4 regions of the Priestia aryabhattai genome follow, and region 2 is predicted to be linked to each of the others. Evidence: predicted binding sites of a transcription regulator. Region 2 holds the regulator's gene; each other region holds the start of a gene.

Region 1 (4,724 bases), on a different contig from region 2:
TTCACGTTTTTTCATGATTCCCATTACAGGACCAAACGCGAATTTTTGAAGTAACGCAAGTAGGATAAGGAACATCACTAATTGGAAAAGAATATCTCCACCATTAATGCCTGCTGCTCCTAACACAAACATGTTCGACACGGCCATGTTCACTCCCTTCAGAGACTCCACATATATAATTTACTTATTAAAGACATAAAGTAATGGCGAAGGTTCTTTTGAATGATCTTCGCCACATGTAACACATTATTATTTACCTTGTACCATGAATGCAATAACTACGGCGATAATTGGAAGCGCCTCAACTAAGGCAACCCCAACGAACATCATTGAAGTTAATGTACCACGTGCTTCTGGTTGGCGAGCTGTGCCTTCAATCGTCTTAGAAACGATAAGACCGTTACCAATACCAGCACCTAGTGCCGCTAAACCAATCGCAATTGCAGATGCTATTAAACCCATTTTATAAAGTCCTCCCTTAATATATATGATTTTGTTTAACTAAGTTTTGTTTTGTCCAAATTGGGTATTACTTGAACAAAGCTTTATAAATTAATGGTCGCTACTCACTTTGTGAGATAAATAAACCATCGTTAACATTGTGAAAATGAAGGCCTGAATTGCGCCTACAAAAATACTGAATCCTTGCCATAAAAGCATTGGAATAGCAGCTCCAATTGTACCTAGGAAGCCTGTTGTTGCTAAACCAGCTAGCAAGCTTAACAAAATTTCCCCAGCATAAATATTACCGTAAAGACGAAGGCCAAGCGTTAACGTATTGGCAAACTCCTCGATAATCTTAAGCGGGAATAAAAATGCCATTGGCTTGAAGTAATCTTTCGTGTATGCAGAGAAACCTCGCATTTTAATACCATAATAATGTGATAGTACAACTACCATAACGGCTAACGTCAGCGTAATTGCTGGATCAGCGGTTGGCGATTTCCACCATAAGTTATGGTCAATCACGATGGCAAATGGAAGACCCAACATATTTGACACAAAAATGTACATAAGTAAAGTTACACCTAGCGTCAAAAAGCGGCCACCTGTTTTCCAATCCATATTGCTATTAACGAGTCCTTTAACAAAATCTAAGACCCATTCAATAAAGTTTTGTGCACCGCTTGGCTTCATAGCAAGAGTACGAGTACATAAAACTGCAATTAAGAATACAATAACAGAAGCTACGGTAACCATAAGCAAGTTACTTTGACTAAAAGTAAGGCCTAGAAACTCTATAGTTGGTGATTCATGACCCAACTGTGTTCACCTCTCTTTCTATCTTCTACGCATATTTTGAACAACTAAATCTATGATAATGACAACATAATACGTCATTAATCCCACAACTACACTAATAATATGAAAGGTTTTTGGATAAGAGATGGTAATCACAACTGCGAGAGCAGCTGTTGCAAATCTTACAACAGTCCCAATTGAACGGGGCTTTTTCCCCTCATCCAACGCCTGTCCAAACTGCTCAAACTTTCTTACTAAGTTCCACAAATTATACAAACTCAGGGCGGTCCCTAAAATTAAACCTGCAAAAACAGCCTTATAACTTGTAAATCCCCAGCCGAGAACGTATAATGCTAACAAATACAATATGTATGAACGAAGTCTTGGAAAAACGTGCTGCAAATCCTGCATGAATTATTAATCTCCTGAAAAAAAATGGTGGACTGTCCGCAGCATCATAAAAACACCTGCTGCTAGCCCTGAAAGAAGGCCTAAAATCAAAAATAGTGGTTCGGTGTCAAGCCATTGATCAGCCCATCTTCCAGAGAATAAGCCAATTAAGACTGAACCTGCTAACTGTGATAGAATGATTGACACTAATGCCATCGCTTGCAAAGGATGACGGTTGCGATCTTTCATAAGCTCATACCCCTTTTGCAAAATTTTCTTTTTTCCGAATTCTCTATCGTTTTTATAGCTCAATATATGATAGGAAGGCAAAAAAAATTGCTAAAAAAGGTAAAAACAGCTAATAAAATACGCAGAAATATCAACGGTTTTCACAGGTTGAAAACCTTATCATTTATATTCCCTGTAAGCATACAATAGCGTATATTTAATGTCAATGTGTTTAAGCTAAAAACTTCACAATCTCTTCTTATTGTTCACATTTCTGCCACACATAAAACCTCTTCAAATGAAAACATTTAAAGAGGTTCATTCAATCGTTATTGTACTGTGTACAACTTGCTCTTGTCTATGCTTTTTCACAAATGCAAATATTTGGTACGCTCCCGGTACAAGCGATTCATCAATCGTTATTTTTCGTTTTCTCATGCCTCTTTCTACATCAACGTCAACATCTAAATACGATACAAACTGTAAAGACTGCTTATCAAAAAGACCAACGCCTAACTGATCTGCTCCTTCAGGCAAAAACAGTTCATAGCTATATGTATTTTTCTCTTTTTCCGCTGCTACTTGCAATCCCATGACACGAGGATAATCTGGAATACTAACCATGTACATATAAGGAAGCGAAAATGTTTCACGTGAATCATTTATTTCCAAATAGCCGTCATATATACCTTTATTTTTAAAACGTGACTGCACTGATAAAGTGACAGCTATTTCTTTTGTCTGACGGGGCTGCACCGTGACGGGCAATGGAACATCCCAGTTTACTCCTTCATCCCCTTTGGGAACGTTTAAGCGATACGTTTTTGCTTTATCAGACTGGTTATCAATTTTAAACGATAAGACTTTCTTTGATGGACGCGTAAAAATACCGAAAGATAAAGAAGATGGATAAAATAAAGATTCTGCTGTGACAGCTTTTGCTATTTGAATTCTTCCGGCTCCTTGTTCATATACGCGATACGTTTGGCCGTTTAGCTGCTGCATCACTTTACTTGTGTTCATCAATGAAGCTTTAACTTGTTCAGGAGACCAGTTCGGGTGAGCTTGTAAAATAAGCGCGCACGCTCCAGCTACATGGGGCGCAGCCATACTTGTGCCATGCATGCGTTCATATCCCCCGGGAACTGTACTATTAATAAAGTAACCAGGTGCGACGACGTCCGGCTTGATTCCCCAAGTAGTCGTTACAGGCCCTCTTGAACTGAAAGATGTGAGCAAGTCTTGCACTACTTGCTTGCCAGTGCGTAAGTATGGTTGTTGAGACTGAATGTGTTGACTAATGATATCACCGCTTTTTTTACTTACCCATATCACTGGAATATTTACTGACTCTTTTAGTTTACCGATTATGCTTTTTTCGGTCGGACTATATAAAATAACGGCTTTTGCTCCTGCCTGTTCAGCTTGTTTAATCTTTTTTTCAACCGCATTTCCCTCTGCTTTTAGCAAAATGACGTTACCCGACGCATGCTTTTGCTCTTTGGAGTATTCTTCATTTATTACACGCAGCGTTTGATTAAACGCCCATGGATGCGACCCTTCTACTGGCGCCATCATGATTTTTTCTTTATTAAATCCGATTGTTAGAAATTGAACTGTTGTCGGGGAAACAGAAGCGCCAACGGAAATAGCTTTTCCCGCTGTACCTGGAGAACCCACGGTCCATAAACCTGGACCTGAATTGCCGCTAGATGTAACCGTTACAATTCCTTTTTCAACAGCCCGATCTAACGCTAAGCTTGTTGGTAAATCGGGGCCATTCACATCATTTCCTAATGATAAATTAATAATATCTACATCATCTTGAATTGCTTTTTCGATAGCTAGAATAACACTTTCAGACGTTCCAGCTCCTCCAGGTCCAAGAGCTCGGTATGCGTAGATTTCTGCTTCAGGTGCTACGCCTTTAATGTTTCCATTTGCTGCAATAATACCAGCTACATGAGTGCCATGCAGAGTAGGCTCTCCTTGCTCACGAGTGGTTTCCATCGGCTCATAATCTTCATCGATTACATCATACCCTCCCCTGTAGGTTTGTTTTAAATCGGGATGAGAATAATCAACACCCGTATCGATGATGCCTACTTTGATCCCTTTTCCTGTTAAGCGCTGATTATGAGTATCAAATAAGCCTCTTACCTGTTCTGAGCCAATGAACGTTACGCTATTTTCTTCTGTAACCTGATAGTTTTTAATAGAATGTGAACTAATAATAGATGGATTCCGAGATAGTTTTTCCAAATCCGAGATGGAGCCATTTAACGAAAGTCCTGTAAACACCGTGTGAAATTCGCTCTTAATCTTTATATTAGGATAATTTTTTTGCAGCTGACTTTTAAATTCCGTGAACTTTTCTTTTTCGATCATCACAATTATTGATTTTTGCTGGTGATTCATTTCTTGTTTTATAGAAGGAAATGTCGGATTGAGCGGCATTTGCCCTCCCCCACTTCCCAATATAAAGCTAATCATTAACCATTTAATCCACATAAAAAAACACCTCTCACACTATCGTGTCTCAAAGAGACACTTTTCATGTGAAAGGTGTTTAGAAATCTTACGAAAGCGGATTAAAAGCTTCCGGTCTGTTTTCACGGCGGTTGAAATAGTAGCTAATAGCATCACAAATGCGTTTAGAAGCTAAGCCGTCTCCGTAAGGATTCGATGCTTGTGACATTTGCTTATATACGTCTTCATCTATTAACAGCTCTTTTGCTAGCGTATAAATCGTTTCTTCTTCCGTTCCTGCTAGTTTGAGCGTCCCTGCTTCAATTCCTTCCGGTCGCTCTGTTGTATCGCGAAGTACCAATACAGGTACGCCTAATGAAGGAGCTTCTTCTTGA
Region 2 (4,724 bases):
ACAACGTTACGACCTTTTGGTCCAAGCGTTACTTTTACCGCATTTGCTAATGTATCTACACCACGTAGCATTGCGCGACGTGCTTCTTCGCTAAATTTAATGTCTTTTGCCATGTTCTTTGACCTCCTCAAGATGTTCTTAATAATCTATTTTTTACGTATGATAAGTTTGTGGTTAAAATTAGCCGATTACAGCTAAAATGTCGCTTTCGCGTAAAATTAAGTATTCAGTACCTTCATATTTCACTTCAGTACCCGCATATTTTGAGAAGATGATACGATCGCCTGCAGCTACTTCTAAAGCTACACGCTCACCGCTTTCTAATACTCGGCCAGTACCAACAGCAACAATTTTACCCTCTTGCGGTTTTTCTTTTGCACTGTCCGGTAATACGATACCGCTTGCTGTTTTTTCCTCAGATTTTACAAGTTCAATCACTACGCGATCACCTAATGGCTTTAACAAGTGAAACAACCTCCTCAAATAATATGTTTGCATTTTTATTAGCACTCAACCTCAACGAGTGCTAACACAATTATTATATTAAAACAAAGTGGGTTTTTTTTGCAAGTATTAAACAAAAAAAATTTAAAATTTACGAAAACTACATATAATAGCCTTAGATTTCGACGATTTTGAGAAATAAAGCATTCTTTTCTCTGTTCAATAATATGTATGTTACAATACGAGCAAGAAGAAATTACTAACTTTACAGTACTTCTTCGACATATATACATAAAAACCTTTTAAAGGAGTATAGAAGATTGGAAAAACGTTATTGGTATGTTATCCTCACCTACATCCTTATGCAGTTTTCAGGAGTTGTTGGTATACCGCTGTTAAAGTTAACAGGAATGTTTGATCAATATCCAGTTCGGACAGCGAATGTCATGCTTTTGACTTATTGGACCATCATTAGCTTTATCCTTGGTTTACTTATTGTCTTACTGCTGCTGCGCCGTGACATGTCCATGCGTATTGAACATGCTGGAAAAACGATTGCTGTTGTCTGGTCAGTCCTTGGTGTGTTTCTGGCTATGGCTGGTCAAGCTGTAGCAGGTATGGTTGAGCACGCTCTTGGCATTACTCAAGTATCTGAAAACACACAAAATATTGTTAATCTTGTTAAAGCAACACCTTTCCTAATTGTGGTTACCTCTGTTATTGGACCAATTCTAGAAGAGATTATTTTCCGAAAAATTATTTTCGGCTCTCTTCACAAACGATACAATTTCTTTATCTCTGCATTTATTAGTTCCCTTATTTTCGCTGCGGTACACTGGGATTTCAAACATTTACTCGTGTATACAGCCATGGGATTTGTATTTGCATTCCTTTATGCAAGAACGAAACTAATTGTTGTACCTATTATTGCTCATGTGTTGATGAACACAATCGTAATTTTATCTCAAACTGTCTTTTTAGATAAAATTACAGAAATGCAAAAACAAGCAGAACAAATGCAGTTTATTTTTGGAGGCATGTTTTTATGAAGAATATCCCTTTAACACGAGGGTTTATTTATATTATTATGGGGATTTTATTTACCTACCTGGCTATTCAAAATGCTCAGGAAACCGTTTGGAATTTCCCCACAATCTTATTTGCACTCGTAGCCGCATTCGATTTCAGATTTGCCGTTCGCATCTTTATCTTGCACTATAAAATTAAAAAGTTGCAGCAGCAATATAAAAACCAAGATGATTCATCTAAATAAAAAAACCACTGTTTCAGTGGTTTTTTTACATACTTACATCTTCTCGTTCCTGCTCTGCCCTTGCCTTTAGCACTTTGCGATACGAAATGCGGGAAATAATGATGCTAATTTCATACAAAATTAAGAGCGGCACTGTCACCATCATATGCGAAAGCAATTCCGGTGGTGTAATGAGCGCAGCAATAACTAGCAGTACAAAATAGGCATACTTTCGAATTTGAGATAAAAACATAGGTGTTATAATTCCTAATCGCGTCAAAAACATAACGACGACAGGAAGCTGAAACAACAAGCCAAATGGCAGTGTAAGCTGCATTAAAAAAGAAAAGTATTCATTAATGCCAATCACTTGGTTTACATTCAGCTCATCAGAAACGCGCGTCATAAAATCGACGACAAATGGAAACAACACAAAATAAGAAAAAGAGACGCCGCCAATAAAGAGAAAAATGGAAACAGGAATATATCCAAGCGTTACCTTACGCTCTTTTTCATATAAACCAGGACTAATAAATGCCCAAAGTTGATACAGTGCAACAGGAGCTGCAAGTACACAGCCGATAATAACAGCAAATTGCATATAAATCTTGACTGGATCTGTTAACCTAAATGCATTCATCGTTAAATTTTTTGCCTCATCAGCATGCTGTAAATAGACAATTACCTTATCCGCTATGAAAAAGCCGACGACTGTGGCAATGACAAAGAAAAATAAAACAATTAAAATGCGTTTTCGCAGCTCTCCTATATGATCATATATTGACATTTCTTGTTCGGTCATAATATGATCACCCTTTTACTCTTTGTCATCTACTTGACGTTGTTTATCTTTTTCACAATCCTCGGACACACCGCTAGCGGCATGCTTAAACTCTCTAAGCGTTTGGCCCACTGATCTTCCTAGCTCCGGTAACCGTTTCGGTCCAAAAATCAGCAGTGCTACAATAGCAATAATAATCCAACTGCCTACTCCAATCCCCATATTCCCACTCTCCTTATTAATTTAGACTTAAGGAAATCGTAACACAGTCCATCCTATTCAACAGGATAATTTTTCAAAAAATAGACAAGCGACTGTAATTCCACAGCAAGATCAATATGATGCAGTCGAATCTCATCGGGTACGTTTAAGCGTGCAGGAGTGAAGTTTAAAATTCCTTTAATTCCACAGTTCACTAAACGATCGGTAATTTGCTGAGCAACAGTCGCAGGCACGGTTAAAATCGCTACTGAGATATCATCACTCATGTAATCTTCTAATTGGTCAAGATGATAGACCGGCACGTCGCCTACTTTCGTACCGACTTTATCTTCTATCACATCAAAAGCGCACTCAATTTTCGTGTTATTATTTTTAATAAAATTATAATTTAAAAAGGCTGTTCCTAGATTCCCTACACCAATCAATGCTACTTTTGTTACTTCGTCTTGGTCTAACGTTTTACGAAAAAATGTAAGTAAATAATTCACATTATAGCCGTATCCTTTTTTTCCTAATGCACCAAAGTAAGAAAAGTCCCGACGAATAGTAGCAGAATCAACTTTCACTGCTTCACTTAATTCCGCTGACGACACACGTTGTTTACCAGAAGCATGCAAATTTTTTATAAAACGATAATAAAGCGGCAATCGTTTAGCCGTTGCTTGTGGTATTTTTAATTGTTCAGTGTTCACGTTGTACCCCCTCAGTTCATGTATGTCATTACTAATATTTTCAAGTTATATTGCATTACCTTTCACAAAGCATCGAACGCTTTGAGGTAGCGCTTCCAATTCTCTCTCTTTTCTCTTGTTATATATATACTCCGTTTCACACCTTGATGGCTTTTGTCTATCCAGCACTACTTAAAGTCGGTAGCTAGAACCAAGCAATTAGCCCTTCAAAGGAGCCGTTTGTTAGTCATGACGGATTTTCTACATCAATCATATATAAGCTCAGAGATGCACTTATCTCTTATTTTAACATAGTATCCTGTATAAAATGTGCAGGTAAACTCATTTTATTTCATGAATCAAAACATTCTCTTCATCATTTGTTCTTGTCTCTCTACAAATTACAAACGCTTGTAGTAAGAACTTGTAGTTAAAAATATGTTAAAATACACTATGGATATACTACTAGAGGTGAAAAAATGATTATTCTACAATTGAACGGTATTACAAAATACTATGGAGCAGAACCCATTTTATCGAATATAAAGTTAGAAGTACAATCAAAAGACCGCATTGCCCTAGTGGGACGAAACGGTGCTGGTAAATCAACTTTATTAAAAATTATTGCTGAGCAACTTTCTTATGACAGCGGAGAAATTATTAAACCTAAAGGTGTTTCCATTGATTATATGGGACAAGATACAGTTCTTGAGTCAACACTCTCCATATGGGAAGAAATGATGACTGTCTTTGCTCCGTTAAAGAAGATGGAAAAAGAATTACGTACGCTTGAAACGAAGATGGGTGATCCAGACATTTTTAATGATTCAGTTCAATACGAAAAACTAACCAAAGAGTACGATCAGCTTCAAGTAACGTTTAAAGATTTAGGCGGCTATCAATATGAAGCGGATACAAGATCTATTCTTCACGGTTTCCGTTTTTCAAACTTTGACTATAGCACCCCTATTTCTTCCTTGAGCGGTGGACAAAAAACACGCTTGGCTCTTGCAAAACTGCTTTTAACAAAGCCTGATTTGCTTATTTTGGATGAGCCTACCAACCACTTAGATATTGAAACTTTAGCATGGCTGGAGCAGTTTCTGCAAGGGTATGAAGGAGCTATTTTAATCGTTTCACACGATCGTTACTTCCTTGATAAAGTCGTAAATCAAGTGTATGAAGTCATACAAAAAACAACGGTGAAGTACACGGGCAACTACTCTAAATACCTTGTACAAAAAGCAGAGCGATATGAAAAAGAATTGCGTCAGTACGAAAAGCAGCAGGATGAGGTCGCAAAACTGAATGATTTTATTCAGCGAAACATCGCCCGCGCATCGACTACAAAACG
Region 3 (4,724 bases), on a different contig from region 2:
AGCTCCTGTGATGTCCATCACTTCTTCGTCTGTTTTTACTTTATACAACAAATCTCCTCCGCGAAGATGCGTACCTCCATTTCCGCCCACGTAAATTTCCCAGCCGCCGTCAATTCCAATAAAGCCAATATCTTTAATGCCTGACTCAGCACAGCTTCTCGGACAAGCAGATACAGCCATTTTCACTTTATGAGGCGTCCATAGTCCTTCAAATTTTTTCTCAAGCGCAATCCCAACACCCATTGAATCCTGCGTACCAAAACGGCAAAACTGTTCGCCGACGCATGTTTTTACGGTCCGCAGTGACTTGCCGTAAGCATAGCCAGAAGGCATATCTAACTCTTCCCATACGCTAGGCAAATCTTCTTTTTTGACACCAAACAAATCAAGACGCTGTCCACCCGTCACTTTTACTAACGGAATCTCATATTTATCAACGACGTCTGCAATCCGTCGTAAATCTTCTGCGTTTGTGACGCCTCCGTACATGCGAGGAACAACAGAATACGTGCCGTCTTTTTGAATATTTGCGTGCATGCGCTCATTAACAAATCGTGATTCGCGTTCGTCAACATACCCGGTCGGATTCACCATACCTAAATAATAGTTTAGCGCCGGACGGCATTTCGAACAGCCTTCTTCATTATTCCATCCAAGTACATTCATGACTTCACGCGTATGCGAAAGTCCTTTTGCTTTAATTTCTTCTACAACTTCATCTCGTGACAGAGTCGTACAGCCGCAAATCGCTTCTTTTTGAGCCGCCGCGTCAAAGTCAGCACCAAGAGTATGCTGAAGCACTTCCGCCACAAGCGGTTTACATCCTCCGCAAGAACGAGAGGCACTTGTACAAGCTTTGATTTCATCAACCGATGAGCATCCTTGTTTTTGTATAGCTTCTACAATCGTACCTTTTGATACGCCGTTACAGCCGCAAATAATATCATCCGCGCTCATGCTTGCTACTAAGCTTTCACCCGCGTCACCGCCAGATGGCTGTAAAATCGACACTTTCGCGACATCCGATACATCTTCTTGCTTTTGAATCATTGAAAACAGTCGATTTCCGTCGCTGCTGTCTCCAAAAAGAACGGCTCCTACGATTTGATTGCCTCGCAGAACAAGCTTTTTATAAATGCCGTCTTGTTCATCGAACACTTTGATCGCTTTTTTCTCTTCATCTTCCGTGAAGTCTCCTGCTGAAAACACTTCAACCCCTGATACTTTTAGCTGCGTTGATAAAACCGACCCTTCATAAGGAACTTTTTCTGCACCGCAAATCGCTTTTGCTAATGCTTTTCCTTGTTCATACAGAGGTGCCACTAGTCCGTATACCATTCCTCTATGCTCTGCACATTCTCCAACGGCGTAGATGTTTGGGATATCCGTTTGCATATAGTCATTCACGACAATTCCTCGGTTTACGGTAAGTCCCGCTTCTTTTGCAAGCTGGACATTTGGTTTAATTCCAACGGCCATCACCACTAAATCAGCTTCTAAAAAAGTACCGTCTTTAAAAGATAGACCTTCAACTCGTTCATCGCCGACGATTTCCGCCGTTTGTTTTTCCAACAAAAACTTCATGCCTTGTTTTTCTAATTCGTTTTGAAGCAATTTGCCGGCCGTTGGATCGAGCTGACGTTCCATTAAATACGGAGCTAGATGAATCACAGATACGTCCATCCCCAAATTTAACAATCCGCGCGCTGCTTCTAATCCAAGCAGTCCGCCTCCAATAACCGCTGCTTTTTTATACTGCTGAGATGCCTGCAGCATTTCGTCCGTGTCTTTTATATCTCGAAAAGCCGTGACTCCTTTTTTATCAGATCCTGGAATTGGAAGAATAAAAGGAAGAGAGCCCGTTGCTAAAATCAATTCATCATACGATTCTACTCTGCCGTTGTTTGTCGCTACTTCTTTTTTTATCGAATCGATACTAGTAACCGTTTCGCCTGTATATAATGTAATATTGTTTTCTTGATACCAGTTCCAATCGTTTAACGTAATGTCTTCAACATTCGTATCTCCTTGCAGCACTTTTGATAATAAAATACGATTATAGTTCGGATGCGGCTCACTTCCGAAAATCGTAATCTCAAACGCTTCGTTTGAAACCTTCAATACTTCTTCAATCGCTCGAACTCCAGCCATTCCATTTCCAATCAATACGAGTTTCTTTTTTTGCACGTTCCATTCCTCCCCTGGCGTCTATACCTGCTTGTTTCAAAGATATATTTTCTATGCATCTTTAAAGATATACTTAAGATATATGAATTTTCTGAATCGTTCAACTTGTGTGTCAGATTATCTAACACGGTTATGGTATGTATGCGATTCCATTGCTTTAGCAGCAAGCAAAAAAAATAAGTGGTCTAATTATGTTTTAATTTGTATCATCCTCTGCATTTTATTTTGTGATATTTTTCACAACGTTAATGTAACAAGAATACAGAACCTGGGCTATGATAAAAGTCACTCCTATTAAAAATGATCAATGGTTTCATAGTCTTGTTCTAAAGACTCTGGTTAGTATCGTGGCATCTATCTTTTTATCAGCATGTAAATTGATTATTGCGGATATCGCGGGCCAAGGACTTCTGAATGTTTATATGCTAAAAATAAGAAGTTTCGAAAATTCTTTATAAAGAATTTTTTAAACAAAACGTTCTTTATAGTATTTACTATCACTCTTATATTCTTTATAATGAAAATAAAGAACCTTTATAAAGAACAGAACAGAGAATTATCATGCCACTCGTAAACATCAAAAAACTTTGGACTCATTTGGGAATTTTTGGATTTAAGCTTTATAAGTGTAGAGATGCAAAAAGCTACTACTATAAAACAAGGAAAAGTCATAATCTAATAAAATTATAAAAAACAAGCCCTATTTCTTTTGAAATAGGGCTTGTCTTTTCATTTTCCCGTAAACCAATTCACAACATAATCTCCCCACACTTCATTTCCTTTTTTCGTTAAATTGCCGCTGTCTTTATTTATATATTCTCCTAAATGAAACGGCCAAATGAGCGAGTGATTCATATAATACACCCAATTTGCTTCAGAGACTCCCCTAATTGCTTCTACCCCTTCTTCATAGGACTCCGTTTGTGAAATATATGGCTGTGATGGCTGAATCATAAGGGTTTTTTTCAAGTCTTTGAGCTGATGAATTAGCTCGTCTGTATTTTCAAGCGTCTCATCTAGCGTAAGGTGCTGATAATCATTTTTAAGAGGTGCTTCGAAAAGAATAATGTTTGGCTGAAGTTGATCAATTTGATCGGCAATATGTGAGGATAAAAGCTCATCAGTTGTTAGGCTGCCGTATGAAAGTGTTTTAACCGTAAATACATCACTTCCATATGCGGCTGCTAGCTCTTTTTTTAACTGCTGTGGCCACCCTGCTTCCTTTGCGGACGTGGCAAGCACAAGAGTCAGAGGTTTTTTATTTGCAATAGATGACTCAATTTGCTTTGTGATAAAGTCTGGAAGATTTTTTGTATAAGCAGATACATCGGAAAACTGTTTTTCTCTATGTACAACAGCGGACTTCACTTCACTTGCCTGTGCTTCGGTTTGTTCCTGCCAATAATGCATCCCCGCATATATCACCGCCCCACACAAAACAGCCGCCGCCACATTTACCCCAACCGTCGCCTTCATTCAATCTCCCCTTTTACCCCATTTTAAGAACCAAATATATTCTATTATTCAATCTTCACTCTACATTTAATAGGATAACCAAACAAACACGGACACACTCCCTCGAACTTGCCTTCAAAGGTCCACCTGTCCGGATGAGACCAGCCCGCAAGGGAGAGGCTCAGCCGGACAGGTCTAGCAACTCTAGCATAACCGCTCTTTGGTTATGCTAGAGTTGCTACATCGATATAAACATATTATAGATTAGTAGGATTGGGGATGGGGGACCTTTCGTACGTAAAATCTCTACAAATACACGTATACTTCGCATATTTTCTAGCGAAACGTGAAGTTTCCGGGGAAATTACGTCACGTTTCTTAAAAAGAAAACATAATGTACGTTCATTCGCGCGTGTGATCTTCCCCTTGTACAGTAGAGATACCGGCGGAATACAGCAAAAACGCGTTTTTGAAAAAGGAATGCTAGATGCAAAAAGACTCGTTCGATCAAATCGCTTCATCTTTTCATCCATTAATTGTGTCGATGATTAAAAAACTTCATATTTACAAAGACTACGACGAATATTATCAAATTGCTTTGATTGGTTTATGGAGAGCGTATCAAAAATTTGATGAAAGCAAAGGCTCTTTTTCCGCTTATGCCTACACAACGGTGCGCGGTACCATCCTTTCTCATTTAAAAGGCACCATTTTATACGAAGAACGCGAAACACCAGCTGAGCAGAACCTGCTTTCACTAAACGAAGATCCCGCTCTTCCCGTCCCGCTAGAAGCTGAAATCATCAAGCAGCATATCGAACATTTAACAGGAAGAGAAAAAATCTATGTAATCGAACATTTGCTAGAAGGCTACTCTTATAAAGATATTGCCTACAAATACCATGTCTCCACAGGAGCCGTTAAAAACTGGGGAAAAGCAGCTCGCAAAAAGCTAAAAGCCTCGCTTCTCCAAGAGTAAGGAAAGGAGGAAGCTTATGATAAGCTTCCTCCTTCAGTACATATGTGTAGTCCCGTACAACCGATTGTTCATATGTAGGACAAGTTCGTTTGATAAATCGAAT
Region 4 (4,724 bases), on a different contig from region 2:
ATTCTCAGAAATCTTTTGCATAATGGACGGCGTACTAGATAAAACACCATAAATTAGATAGAAAGTCTAATGGTGAAAGAGGAGGAAATTTAAGGATGATTAAATGGACAAAAATATTGTCTACATCTGCTTTAGGAACTGCAATTGCATTTGGCTCCATTACAACGAGTCACGCTGCAGAAATGAAGACAGCGAAGGCAGGAACAATTGAACATGTGAGTATCTCCCAAGCGCAGGCAAAAGGCATTGCTCTGCAAGATTGCAAAGGGACAGTCACATCTACGGAATTTAAGCAGGAATCAAGCGTTTATGTGATTACAATTGTAACGAATAACCTTGAGCAAAGAATCGTAGAAGTAAGTGCAAGCACTGGAAAAGTAGTGAAGAAACAAGAAGTGAAGTTATGGACACAAAATCAAGTGAAAGAATCCGTTTCTAAGCAGTATAAAGGTGCGATTCAATCTATTACATTTAATAAAGAAACGCGTGAATATAAGATTATTGTAGTAGATGGAAAAGTAGAATATACGTTAACTGTGGATGGACTTACAGGAAAAGTCATTCATGAGAATAAAAAAGAGTTGCAACCAATTTCGGAGCAAAAAATAAAAGAAGCAGCCGCTAAACAATACAGTGGTTACGTATATAGTCTTGAGTTTAAAGAAGCCAATAATCAGTATGTTGCAGTGATTCTTAAAGATAGCACTCAATATACAGTAACGTTAGATGCTTTGACAGGAAAAGTAGTTAATACCTCTAAGCAAGCAGTGAAGCTATTAACGAGACAAGATGCAAAAGATCTTGCATTGGCTACATATGCAGGTAACGTGAGAATGGTAGAATACGACCAAAACGCAGCGATTTTTACAGTAAAAGTAATCAAAGATAATACGGAGTATACAGTCACAATCGATGCTGTTTCGGGTAAAATCACACATATAAAACAAGATAAACTTCAGCCATTAACTGAAAATGCTGTAAAAGCTCTTGCTTTAAAACATCAAGAAGGAAAAGTAGAGCACGTTGAGCTTACAACAGAGAACTCAATAACTGTATACGTAGTAACGGTAATAAACGGAAGCAAGCAGCAGAAGCTTAAGTTCGATGCTTATACGGGACAAGAGTGCTCATAACTTTTCATCTTAAAACATACATTTTATTTTTCATTCATATCAAGCAGAGGATGCTTCAAGGCACCCTCTGCTTTTCTATTTGTAACTAGAAACATTACCGGTTATCTATGTTAAGATAAATGTAGATTATTCTCGTAAAATGGATAGAACTAGAATGAACTAAATTAAATAGATAGGGTGTACACATGAGAAAAGAAGTACAAGTTATAGCCAAAGAAGCTTTTATTAAAAAAGTGAACAAGAGTTATCCACTCATTGAAAAAGATGCGCTTATTGATGGTCATAAACTGCAAGAAGAAGGCGTTATTATTAACTTAGTGACTCCGAAGAATCAATTTTTAGCCAAAGGATATTATGGAAAACAAAATAAAGGCTACGGATGGATTCTTACGAAGAACAAAAGTGAGAAAATTGATGCGGCATTTTTTGCACGAAAAATTCAGCAGGCTATTGCATCTCGTCACGATTTTTATGCGTCTGAAGATACAACTGCTTTTCGCGTATTTAATAGTGAAGGTGACGGAATTGGCGGCTTGATTATTGATTATTATGACGGATATTACGTCACGAGTTGGTATAGTGAAGGAATTTATCAATTCAAAGACTACGTCATTGAAGCCTTAAAATCTGCGCCTAACTTTAAAGGGCTGTACCAAAAAAAACGTTTTAACGTAAAAGGGCAGTATATTGAAGAAGATGATTTTGTAGCAGGAGATAAAGGTGAATTCCCTTTAATTGTTAAAGAAAATGGTATCCGTTTTGCTGTTCACTTAAATGATGGAGCGATGGTTGGGGTCTTTTTAGATCAGCGAGACGTCCGTAAAACGATTCGAGATAAATATGCAAAAGGAAAGAACGTGCTAAATATGTTTTCGTATACGGGCGCATTTTCAGTGGCGGCCGCTCTTGGAGGAGCTACTAAAACAACAAGTGTCGATTTAGCCAATCGTAGCTTGGCAAAAACAATTGAGCAATTTAGTGTAAATGGAATTGATCATGAGGCACAAGACATTATTGTAGAAGATGTTTTCAAGTATTTTAAATATGCAGTCAAGAAGAACATGACGTTCGATCTTGTGGTGTTAGATCCGCCGAGCTTTGCTAAGTCGAAGAAGCATACGTTTAGCGCAGCAAAAGACTACAAAGATTTATTAAAAGAAGCCATTGCCCTTACAAAGCCAAATGGTGTCATTGTGGCATCTACGAACGCAAGTAATTTTGATATGAAAAAATTCCATTCGTTTATTGAAAAAGCTTTTAACGAAAAGGGGGAACGTTACAAAATGATGGAGCAGTTCTCTCTTCCAGCTGATTTTAAAACAATAAAAGAATTTAAGTCAGGTAATTATCTAAAAGTCGTGTTTATTCAAAAAGTAAATCGCTAAATACAAGGCTGCATGATAAACTCATGCAGTTTTATTTATTGTGACTAAAATAACGTTTACAAGCTATTTTGAAGTGAAGAAAATGAAGGTGAAAGATAAATATTGTCAATATGTATGATAAAATGATAAAGGAACTATGCTCAACACTTCACAATTTTACAATATCATCCTTATGAAACGTATTTTTACAATTATTTTATTTTAAATGGGACAAGTATTGTGTACGAAGCGGAAAGAGCATACTACTACTATTATTTAAAAACATGAAAGGAGAAAGATTATGGCTGAAACAACAAAAAAGCCTGCTGGCGAAGTAAAATTTATTCCTTTATTAATTTGTCTGGCAATCGGACTTATTTTATGGTTTATTACACCTCCTTCCGGACTTGATGTGAAGGCTTGGCACTTATTCGCTATTTTTGTGGCTACTATCGTAGGGCTTATCATTAAACCATTGCCATTAGGCAGTGTAGCTATTTTATCTTTAACCATTATTGTATTAACTAATACATTAACACTTGAACAATCGCTCAGCGGTTTTCAAAATACGACGATTTGGTTAATCGTTATTGCATTCTTTATTTCTAGAGGTTTTATTAAGACTGGTCTAGGAACAAGGGTTGCCTATATCTTTGTTCGGTTGTTCGGTAAAAAGACGTTGGGATTATCTTATTCTCTTATCGTAAGCGACTTGCTTTTATCACCTGCAATGCCGTCTAATACAGCACGAGCTGGAGGGATTATTCTTCCAATCATTCGTTCCTTATCTGAAACATATGGCTCAAGAACTGGAGACGGTACGGAGCGTAGAGTTGGTGCTTTCTTAACAAAAGTATCGTTTCAAGGAGATATGATTACATCCGCTATGTTCGTAACGGCAATGGCGGCCAATCCTCTTGCTGTTAAAATGACAGAACAAATTACAGGGAAGACTATTTCATGGGTTGGCTGGGCAGCGGCTGCAATCGTACCTGGAATTATTAGTTTAATTGTTATTCCGCTTGTTATTTATAAGCTGTATCCCCCAGAATTAAAAGAAACACCGGAAGCATCTGAAATTGCAGTAAAAAAACTAAATGAGATGGGTCCACTAAAGAAAGAAGAATGGTATATGATCGGCGTATTTTTACTTCTTCTTGTGCTGTGGATTTTTGGCGCTAATTTAAATATTAATGCAACAACGACTGCTTTTATTGGTCTATGTACGCTGCTTTTAACGCAAGTATTAAGCTGGTCAGACATAAAAAAAGAACAGGGAGCATGGGATACATTAGTCTGGTTTGCTGTTTTGGTTATGATGGCAACCTTCTTAAATGATCTAGGCATGATCCCTTGGTTTAGTGATTTGATGAAAGGCACTGTTAGTCATATGTCTTGGATGACGGCATTGATTGTACTAGCTATTGCGTATTTTTATTCTCACTACTTTTTTGCGAGTAACACGGCTCATGTCAGCGCTATGTACGCAGCATTTTTATCTGTCATCGTGGCCGCTGGTGCGCCTCCGTTACTGTCAGCATTAATTTTAGCGTTCTTTAGCAATTTATTCGGCTGTTTAACTCACTACGGCAGTGGACCGGCACCGGTGTTCTTCGGTAGTGGATATGTAACACAGCAAAAGTGGTGGTCGCTCGGTTTTTTAATTTCAATTATTCATATTATCATTTGGATTGGAATTGGCGGCTTGTGGTGGAAACTGCTAGGTCTATGGTAAAAAAACAGTGGCGCAGGCCACTGTTTTTTTATGCTTCCGCCCAAACGGATACAGAGCCGCCATTTACAGGGAACTGTCCGTAGCCGTCTTCTTCAATCACAACTTGATCTTCTCTATTATTTGTGAAGTCAATCCACGTTTGTCCACTTCGGTGTTCGCCGACGAACATTCTCTTTTCGCCATCTTCGCCGTTTGAAATCACCACAGCACATCCAGACTTCTCAAATTCTTCTACACCATGCCTTACCCATCCAATGGTATTAGGGTGATCAAAATAATCGTCTTGCTGTCCGTATGCTTTGTCATAGCGTACGTGCAAGAGAGCAGAAATATCTTTTTCTTTTCCCTCAATTGGATGCTCTCCGCCTATCCCAAAATAGTCTCCGTAAAACACACAAGGATAGCCATCTTCACGAAGTAAAATTAGAGCGTAAGCACTTTGTTTGAACCAATCTTCTACCCAAGATTCTAAAGATTCATTTGGCTGAGAGT

The links. The regulator Rex, encoded in region 2, represses fermentation and respiration genes when NADH is low (regulators of the CRP and FNR family bind a similar motif). The targets are predictions, from matches to a motif close to TTGTGAAATATTTCACAA.
Region 1: M3225_RS21695 (AtpZ/AtpI family protein) is a predicted target of Rex. The motif match lies at 2,095-2,112, and genes of this name have one in related genera.
Region 3: nirB (nitrite reductase large subunit NirB) is a predicted target of Rex. The motif match lies at 2,413-2,430, and genes of this name have one in related genera.
Region 4: M3225_RS21260 (anion permease) is a predicted target of Rex. The motif match lies at 2,655-2,672, and genes of this name have one in related genera.

The regions. Positions count from the first base shown of each region.
Region 1 covers NZ_JAMBOQ010000005.1:141,832-146,555, reverse strand. Annotated here, with positions in the region: gene M3225_RS21715 (F0F1 ATP synthase subunit B) at 1-147, opposite strand, end outside; gene atpE (F0F1 ATP synthase subunit C) at 250-462, opposite strand; gene atpB (F0F1 ATP synthase subunit A) at 553-1,263, opposite strand; gene M3225_RS21700 (ATP synthase subunit I) at 1,282-1,653, opposite strand; gene M3225_RS21695 (AtpZ/AtpI family protein) at 1,660-1,881, opposite strand; gene M3225_RS21690 (S8 family serine peptidase) at 2,179-4,371, opposite strand; gene wecB (non-hydrolyzing UDP-N-acetylglucosamine 2-epimerase) at 4,439-4,724, opposite strand, start outside.
Region 2 covers NZ_JAMBOQ010000019.1:4,641-9,364, reverse strand. Annotated here, with positions in the region: gene groL (chaperonin GroEL) at 1-113, opposite strand, end outside; gene groES (co-chaperone GroES) at 181-465, opposite strand; gene M3225_RS28215 (CPBP family intramembrane glutamic endopeptidase) at 765-1,493, shown strand; gene M3225_RS28210 (YdiK family protein) at 1,490-1,717, shown strand; gene tatC (twin-arginine translocase subunit TatC) at 1,743-2,498, opposite strand; gene tatA (twin-arginine translocase TatA/TatE family subunit) at 2,514-2,699, opposite strand; gene M3225_RS28195 (redox-sensing transcriptional repressor Rex) at 2,753-3,391, opposite strand; gene M3225_RS28190 (ABC-F family ATP-binding cassette domain-containing protein) at 3,850-4,724, shown strand, end outside.
Region 3 covers NZ_JAMBOQ010000003.1:402,609-407,332, reverse strand. Annotated here, with positions in the region: gene nirB (nitrite reductase large subunit NirB) at 1-2,187, opposite strand, end outside; gene M3225_RS15155 (SGNH/GDSL hydrolase family protein) at 2,917-3,663, opposite strand; gene M3225_RS15150 (sigma-70 family RNA polymerase sigma factor) at 4,130-4,621, shown strand.
Region 4 covers NZ_JAMBOQ010000005.1:44,937-49,660, forward strand. Annotated here, with positions in the region: gene M3225_RS21250 (PepSY domain-containing protein) at 96-1,133, shown strand; gene M3225_RS21255 (class I SAM-dependent rRNA methyltransferase) at 1,319-2,518, shown strand; gene M3225_RS21260 (anion permease) at 2,799-4,232, shown strand; gene M3225_RS21265 (alpha-amylase) at 4,261-4,724, opposite strand, start outside.